2 regions of the Streptomyces sp. NPDC050560 genome follow, and region 1 is predicted to be linked to the other one. Evidence: predicted binding sites of a transcription regulator. Region 1 holds the regulator's gene; the other holds the start of a gene.
The links. The regulator HspR, encoded in region 1, represses chaperone genes until heat shock. The targets are predictions, from matches to a motif close to TTGAGNNNNNNNNNCTCAA.
Positions count from the first base shown of each region.

Region 1 (3,965 bases):
TGCATCCAGCCGGGCGGCGTACGGGACTACGACGCGCTGTCACAGTCGCTCACCAGGGTGCAAGGGCTGCTGGACCGGGGTGTCCGGATGCGTACGCTCTACCAGCACACGGTGCGGTACGGTCCCGGGATCTTCGCGTATCTGGAGCAGATCGATCCCAATCACGCGGAAGTGAGAACACTCGAAGAACTGACCGACCGCATGCTGATTTTTGATCGGACCATGGCGGTGATCCCCGCCCGCCGTGACCGCCAGGTCGCCCTGGAGCTACGGCACCCCGGTCTCGTCGAGTACCTGGCCTCGGTCTTCGAGCAGTTCTGGCAGCGGGCCACCCCCCTGACCGAGGAGGCCGCCCCGTACAGCCCCGCCCCTGACGGCATCACCGGGGTGCAGCGCTCCATAGCCAAGCTGCTCGTGGAGGGCCACGTGGACGAGGCGATCGCCCGGCGGCTCGGTATGAACGTACGGACCTGCCGGGCGCACATCGCCAAGCTCGCCGCCACCCTGGGCAGCGGCAGCCGGGCCCAACTGGGCTATCTCATCGCACGATCGGGAATCCTGGAGCCAGGACCTCGACGGGAGCCACAGCGTGACTACTGACCCGGCGGCGCCGCCACGCGACCTGCTCACTCCCCCCGCGGACCCCGGACACGAACCCGCACACCAGCACGGCGACGGGGCCGGGGACACCGCCATCTGCGCGGCCTGCCTCGCCCTGTACGCGCGCGCCTTACAGGACGGCCGGCTCTCCCGCTCGGCGGCGGGCGAGGCGTCGTGCCTCGGCAGGGTGGGGGCGTGGCGCACCGACCCGGACGACGCGGCGTGGCTGCGCCCGGTCTCGCCCGCGGTGCTGCTGCCCGAGGTGCTGCGCTTCATCGAGGACGGCATCGCGCGCGAGCGGCGCAGGGAGGTGGAGGTGGCGGCGCTCTTCGAACCGCTGATGGCCCTTGAGGCGCAGAGCGCGTCGTCGGCGGCGCAGAGCGCGATCACCGTGCTCAGGGACCACGACCGGATCAACGCCGCCCTCTGGCGGGCGGCGGCCCACGCCTCCCGGGAGATCCTGACCGTGCAGCCCGGCGGGCGGCGCGACCCCGCGGGGCTGAGCGAGGCGCTGCCGCACGAGCAGGAGGTGCTCGACCGGGGCGCCAGCATGCGCACCCTGTACCAGCACACGTCGCGCTACTCGTCGGCGGTGCTCGCGCACTACGAGCAGTTGCGTGGCGACGTCCAGGTGCGGACCCTGCACGAGGTCACCGACCGTCTGATCGTCTTCGATCGTTCGGTCGCCTTCATCCCCGCGAACAGCGACAGGACGGCGGCGCTCGAACTCCGCCATCCGGGCCTGGTGCAGTTCCTTGTGACCACCTTCGACCGGCTGTGGCACATGGCGACCCCGATGTGGCCGCGCCCGGTCGAGCAGCCGTCGGTGAACGGGGTGACGACGCGCCAGCGCGCCATCGCCCGTCTGCTCATCGACGGCCTCACCGACGAGAAGATCGCGGCCCGTCTGGGCATGAACGTGCGCACGGTACGGGTGCACATCGCGAAGCTCGCCACCACCCTGGGCAGCGAGAACCGCGCCCAACTCGGCTACCTCATCGGCGAGTCGGGCATCCTCCAGCAGCCCTGACCGGGGGGCCGTGGCGGGGAGGGCGGGGCCCTCCCCACGTGCGCTCTCCGGCCTGCTCAGCCCGCCGAGGGGCGGTTCGGCGGGCGCCACACCACCAGGGCGCTGGTGTGCTGCACCTCCTGGTACGGCACCAGGTCCCGCCGGTACGAGGCGTGCACCGCGGCCTCGCGCTGTTGCATGGCCGCCGCCGCGCCGTCCACCGCGGACTGGAGTTCGGCGACGCGCGCCTGGAGCGCGGCCACCTGGTTCTCCAGTTCGATGATGCGCTTGATACCCGCCAGGTTGATGCCCTCGTCCTGCGACAACTGCTGCACCTGGCGGAGCAGTTGGATGTCGCGGGCCGAGTAGCGACGGCCGCGTCCCGCCGTGCGGTCGGGCGACACCAGACCGAGGCGGTCGTACTGCCGCAGCGTCTGCGGGTGCAGCCCGCTCAACTGGGCGGCCACCGAGATGACGTACACCGGCGTCTCCTCGGTCAGCTCGTACGGGTTTCGACGACGGCCGTCCATAGCGTCATGCTCCCTTCGCTGCCTGGAACAGCTCAGCCCGCGGATCGGCGCCCGCGGTGGCCTCGCGGTACGCCTCCAGCGCGTCGCGGGCCTTGCCTGACAGATCCTTCGGCACCACGACCTCCACGGTGACCAGCAGATCGCCCCGGGTGCCGTCCTTGCGGGTGGCGCCCTTGCCGCGGGCGCGCATGGTGCGTCCGTTGGGGGTGCCCTCGGGCAGCTTCAGGGTGACCGGGGGCCCGCCGAGCGTGGGCACCTTCACCTCGCCGCCGAGCGCCGCCTCCGCGAAGGTGACGGGCACGGTGACGGTCAGATTGTCGCCGCGGCGGCCGAAGACGGGGTGCGCGTCCACGTGCACGACGACGTACAGGTCGCCCGCGGGGCCGCCGCGCTCGCCGGGGCTGCCCTTGCCGCGCAGCCTGATGCGCTGCCCGTCGGAGACCCCGGCGGGGATGCGCACCTGCATGGTCCGCGACGACTTGGCGCGGCCGGAGCCCTTGCAGACGTCGCAGGGGTCCTCGGCGATGAGGCCGCGGCCCTTGCAGTCCACGCACGGGTCGGTGAGCGAGAAGCCGCCGCCCCCGCCGCGCGAGACCTGCCCGGTGCCGACGCAGGTCGGGCACACGCGCGGTGTGCCGTTCTTGTCGCCGGTGCCCGAGCACGCCTTGCAGGGCTGCTGGCTGGACATCCGCAGCGGCACCGTGGCGCCGTCGACGGCCTCGGTGAAGCTGAGGGTGACCTCCGACTCGACGTCCTGGCCGCGCCGCGGCTGGGTCCTGGTGCCGGGACCCGCGCCGCCGCGGTTGAAGAGGCCGCCGAAGACGTCGCCGAGGCCCCCGCCGAAGCCGCCGGCACCGGTGCCGCCGCCTCCGCCGCCGCCCGGGGTGCCGCCGAAGAGGTCGCCGAGGTCGAAGTTGAAGGGCTGGCCGCCCCCGCCGCCGGGGCCGGGGCGGAAGCCGCCGTTCCCGAACAGGGAGCGGGCCTCGTCGTACTCCTTGCGCTTCTTGGGGTCGCCGAGGACGTCATTGGCCTCGGAGATCTCCTTGAAGCGGTCCTCGGCCCTGGCATTGCCCTTGTTGGCGTCCGGGTGGTACTCGCGGGCGAGCTTCCGGTACGCCTTCTTGATCTCGGCCTCGGTGGCGTCCTTCGGGACGCCGAGAACCTTGTAGTAGTCCTTCTCGATGAAGTCCTTGGTGCTCACTCCCGACGCCCCTCCTTCCGCTCGTGTGCCACCCGTTCCTGCGCGCCCGCGTCAGCCCTCGTCCGGGCCACCGCTGGTCCCGTCCGTGTCGGGTCCCGCGTCGGCGGCGTCGTCGGGCCCCTCGCCGTCCGTGTCGCCCTTGGCGGGCTTCGCGGCGTTGGCGCCGGGCTGCGGCTCGGCCACCGCCACCCGCGCGGGGCGGATGGTGCGCTCGCCGAACCGATACCCAGGCTGGAGAATCGCGACGCACGTCGTCTCGGTGACATCCGGCGCGTAGCTGTGCATCAGCGCCTCGTGGATCTTCGGGTCAAAGGGCTCGCCCTCCTCGCCGAACTGCTGGAGGCCCATCTTCCCGGCCACCGCCTCAAGCGAGTCGGCGACCGACTTGAAGCCGCCGACCAGCTCGCCGTGCTCCCTGGCGCGCCCGATGTCGTCGAGGACCGGAAGCAGCTCACCGAGCAGGTTCGCGATGGCGATCTCCTTGACGGCGATACGGTCGCGCTCCACCCGGCGGCGGTAGTTCTGGTACTCCGCCTGGAGCCGCTGGAGGTCGGCCGTGCGCTCGCCGAGCGCCGTACGCACCTGGTCGAGCTGGGCCGTCAGGCCCACCGTGCTGTCCCCGGCC
Region 1 is NZ_JBITGT010000002.1:328,553-332,517, reverse strand. It holds gene ACIBIW_RS06185 (helix-turn-helix transcriptional regulator) at 1-600, shown strand, start outside; gene ACIBIW_RS06180 (LuxR C-terminal-related transcriptional regulator) at 590-1,630, shown strand; gene ACIBIW_RS06175 (heat shock protein transcriptional repressor HspR) at 1,687-2,139, opposite strand; gene dnaJ (molecular chaperone DnaJ) at 2,144-3,340, opposite strand; gene grpE (nucleotide exchange factor GrpE) at 3,392-3,965, opposite strand, start outside.

Region 2 (3,965 bases), on a different contig from region 1:
AGGGCGCGCTGGCCGACCTGTGGCGGGCGACCCGTGAGGCGACGGACGTGGTGGTCGTCTCGCCGCTGTACTGGTACAGCCTGTCCTCGGAGGCGAAGCTGTACCTGGACCACTGGTCGGGCTGGTTCCGGGTGCCTGGCGCCACGTTCCGCGCGGACATGGAGGGCTCCACCCTCTGGGGCGTCACCGCCTACCACTCGCCGACCCCGGAGCACGCGGACCCCCTGGTCGGGGCGCTGCGCAACACGGCCGACTTCATGCGGATGCGGTGGGGCGGCGTGCTCCTCGGCAAGGCGGTACGGCCCGGAGACCTGGGTTCTGACCCGACGGCGGCGGCCGAGGCGGCGACCTTCTTCACCCGGCCCCTGCACACCCCGCCCGCCACGGCCGCGCTCCCTGCGGTACGCCTCTGAGCCCGGCGCCCGCCCGCCGCCGTCCCCCGGGGCCCCCGCGCGGCGGCGCCTCCCGTGAGGGGCCGCGCGCGGGCCTTCGCGCTCTCGCGCGCGGGCCCTCAGGTTCCGCGGGTGGCCTCGGCGGGCCCCTTGGGTTCGGTAAGCCCCCGGGCTTCGGCGGGCCCCTTGAAGACATAGCTGCTCAGCGGTGCCCGCACCTCCCACCCCAGTGACGTGTACAGCTCCCGTCCCTCGGGCGAGGCGCCGAGGACCGCGCGGTCGGCGCCGCCGTGGTGGGCGGCGGCGTCGAGGACGCCCAGCACATGGCTGCCGAGGCCGCGGCGGCGGTGGGCGGCGCCGGTCTCGATCTGGTCGACGACCGCGGTGCGGCCCCGCACCGCGACCTGGCCGCGGGCGGCGAACGCGCCGTCGGGCGCGGTGAGGAGCACCCGGGTGACGCCCTGCCTGGTCCAGCTCCGCCGGTGGTAGCCGTCGGGGGGCCCGCCGGGCGCACGGCCCGTGACGCGCGTGGTCATCAGATGGCCGGGCTCGTCCACGCGCCAGCCGGGGCCGAGCCAGGGGCCGATCGAGGACTGCTCGGCGAAGACCTTGATCCAGTGCCCCGGCACGGCGCCCTCGGCGGCGACGCGGCGTACGGACGACTCCTCGGGGCGGGTGATCACATACCGCGTGACCTGTGTGACCTGTCCGACGTCGACGGTGAGCCCCCAGTCGCGCGGCACCGGTTCCGCGGCGCCGCGCGAGAGCACCCAGCCGGCCACCCAGCTCTCGGCCACACAGGCCGTGTCGTCCCACGGCCGCGCCGCCGCCGCGTCCCCGCACCCCTCTCCGCCGCCTTCTCCCGCGCCCGGCGCCGCCGTATGCCCGGCACCCTCCCGACCACTCCGTACGGACGTGAACGCCACGTCTGCACCGCCCCTCCTGCTCGACCCCACGCGGCACGCACCCCGGGGGCACGCACCTCTGCGTGTAATAGCCTCTGCTGACTTGCAGCCATTACACACGCTCACCCCGCCGACCTCCACCCCTTTTCCGCCTCTTCCTCCTCGGGGTTCCTCCTCCGCCCCTCCCGGCCGATCCCGCGAGCCGCCGGGCGCCGGGCATAACGGAAGCTCCGCGCGCTGTTGCCCAAGGAGGCGCAAGGCGCCGGAACCCCGGTCGTGAGGGCTCCCGTCCCCTGATCGCTGACAGCGAACAACCCCCGGGGAACATTCATCGGCTCACAAGCATTGAGTCTGCATAGCTCAACTTGACTGCCGAAGGGGAGATCATGGCTACTGAGTCCACCGGCCCTGACACGTCACTCGCCCTGCCCGTGCTGCCGCTCGACGACGAGGTGGTCCTGCCCGGCATGGTGGTCCCGCTCGACCTGAGCGACACCGACGTGCGGGCCGCCGTGGAGGCGGCGCAGGCCGCCGCCAGGTCGGCGCCGGGCAAGCCGCGGGTGCTGCTGGTGCCGAGGATCGACGGCACCTACGCGGGCACCGGTGTGCTCGGCACCGTCGAGCAGGTCGGCCGCCTCGCCGACGGCGACCCCGGCGCCCTGATCAGGGGCCGCCACCGGGTCCGCGTCGGCGCGGGCACCACGGGTCCCGGCGCCGCCCTCTGGGTCGAGGGGACCCGGATCGACGAGCAGGCCCCCGACCCGCTGCCCGGCTCCGTCACGGAGCTGGTGAAGGAGTACAAGGCCCTCGCCACCGCCTGGCTGCGCAAGCGCGGCGCCTGGCAGGTCGTGGACCGGGTGCAGCAGATAGACGACGTGTCCCAGCTCGCCGACAACTCCGGTTACTCGCCGTTCCTGACCACCGCCCAGAAGCTGGAGCTGCTGGAGACCGGCGACCCGGTCGCCCGGCTGAAGCTGGCCACCGGGCAACTGCGCGAGCACCTCGCCGAGCAGGACGTCGCGGAGACCATCGCCAAGGACGTGCAGGACGGCGTCGACAAGCAGCAGCGCGAGTTCCTGCTGCGCCGTCAGCTCGAAGCCGTGCGCAAGGAGCTGCGCGACCTCAAGGGCGGCGAGGGCGCCGAGGACGAGTCCGACGACTACCGCGCCCGCGTGGAGGCCGCCGACCTGCCGGAGAACGTGCGGGACGCGGCCCTCAAGGAGGTCGAGAAGCTGGAGCGGGCCAGCGATCAGAGCCCGGAGGGCTCCTGGATCAGGACCTGGCTCGACACCGTGCTCGAACTGCCCTGGAGCGAGCGGACCGAGGATGCGTACGACATCAGGGGCGCCCAGGCCGTGCTCGACGCGGAGCACGCGGGCCTCGAAGACGTGAAGGAGCGCATCACCGAGTACCTGGCGGTGCGCAAGCGGCGCGCCGACCGCGGCCTCGGGGTCGTCGGCGGCAGGCGCGGCGGCGCGGTGCTCGCGCTCGTCGGCCCGCCCGGCGTCGGCAAGACCTCGCTGGGCGAGTCCGTCGCGCACGCGATGGGCCGCAAGTTCGTACGGGTCGCGCTCGGCGGCGTCAGGGACGAGGCGGAGATCCGCGGCCACCGGCGCACCTACGTCGGCGCGCTGCCCGGCCGCATCGTGCGGGCCGTCAAGGAGGCCGGCTCGATGAACCCCGTGGTGCTGCTCGACGAGATCGACAAGGTCGGCTCCGACTTCCGCGGCGACCCCGCGGCCGCCCTCCTCGAAGTCCTCGACCCGGCGCAGAACCACACCTTCCGCGACCACTACCTGGAGGTCGAACTCGACCTGAGCGACGTGGTCTTCCTGGCCACCGCCAACGTCCTGGAGGCCATCCCGGAGGCGCTGCTCGACCGGATGGAGCTGGTCAGGCTCGACGGCTACACCGAGGACGAGAAGGTCGTCATCGCCCGTGACCACCTGGTGCCGCGCCAGTTGGAGCGGGCCGGTCTCAAGGCCGACGAGGTGACGGTCGACGAGGGCGCGCTGCGCAGGCTCGCGGGCGAGTACACCCGCGAGGCCGGGGTGCGGAACCTGGAGCGCTCCATCGCCCGGCTGCTGCGCAAGGTCGCGGCCCAGCACGAGCTGGGCGAGGCCGAGCTGCCGCTGACGGTGTCGGGGGACGGCCTCAGGGACCTGATCGGCAGGCCGCACCACGTGCCCGAGTCGGCCCAGGACCCGGCCGAGCGCCGTACGGCGGTGCCGGGCGTGGCCACCGGGCTCGCGGTGACCGGGGCGGGCGGCGACGTGCTCTTCGTGGAGGCGTCGCTCGCGGACCCGGAGACCGGCGGCTCAGGTCTCACCCTGACCGGGCAGCTCGGCGACGTGATGAAGGAGTCGGCGCAGATCGCGCTCTCCTTCCTGCGCTCGCACGGCGCGGAACTGGAGCTCCCGGTCGGCGACCTGAAGGACCGCGGGGTGCACATCCACTTCCCCGCGGGCGCGGTGCCCAAGGACGGCCCGAGCGCGGGCGTCACCATGACGACGGCGCTCGCGTCGCTGCTGAGCGGCCGTCTTGTGCGCACGGACGTGGCGATGACCGGTGAGGTCTCGCTGACCGGCCGGGTGCTGCCGATCGGCGGCGTCAAGCAGAAGCTGCTGGCGGCGCACCGCGCGGGTATCACCACCGTGGTGATCCCGAA
Region 2 is NZ_JBITGT010000005.1:451,279-455,243, forward strand. It holds gene ACIBIW_RS14175 (flavodoxin family protein) at 1-413, shown strand, start outside; gene ACIBIW_RS14180 (GNAT family N-acetyltransferase) at 512-1,189, opposite strand; gene lon (endopeptidase La) at 1,684-3,965, shown strand, end outside.
Region 2: the regulator HspR is predicted to act here: its motif matches at 1,643-1,661, upstream of lon (endopeptidase La).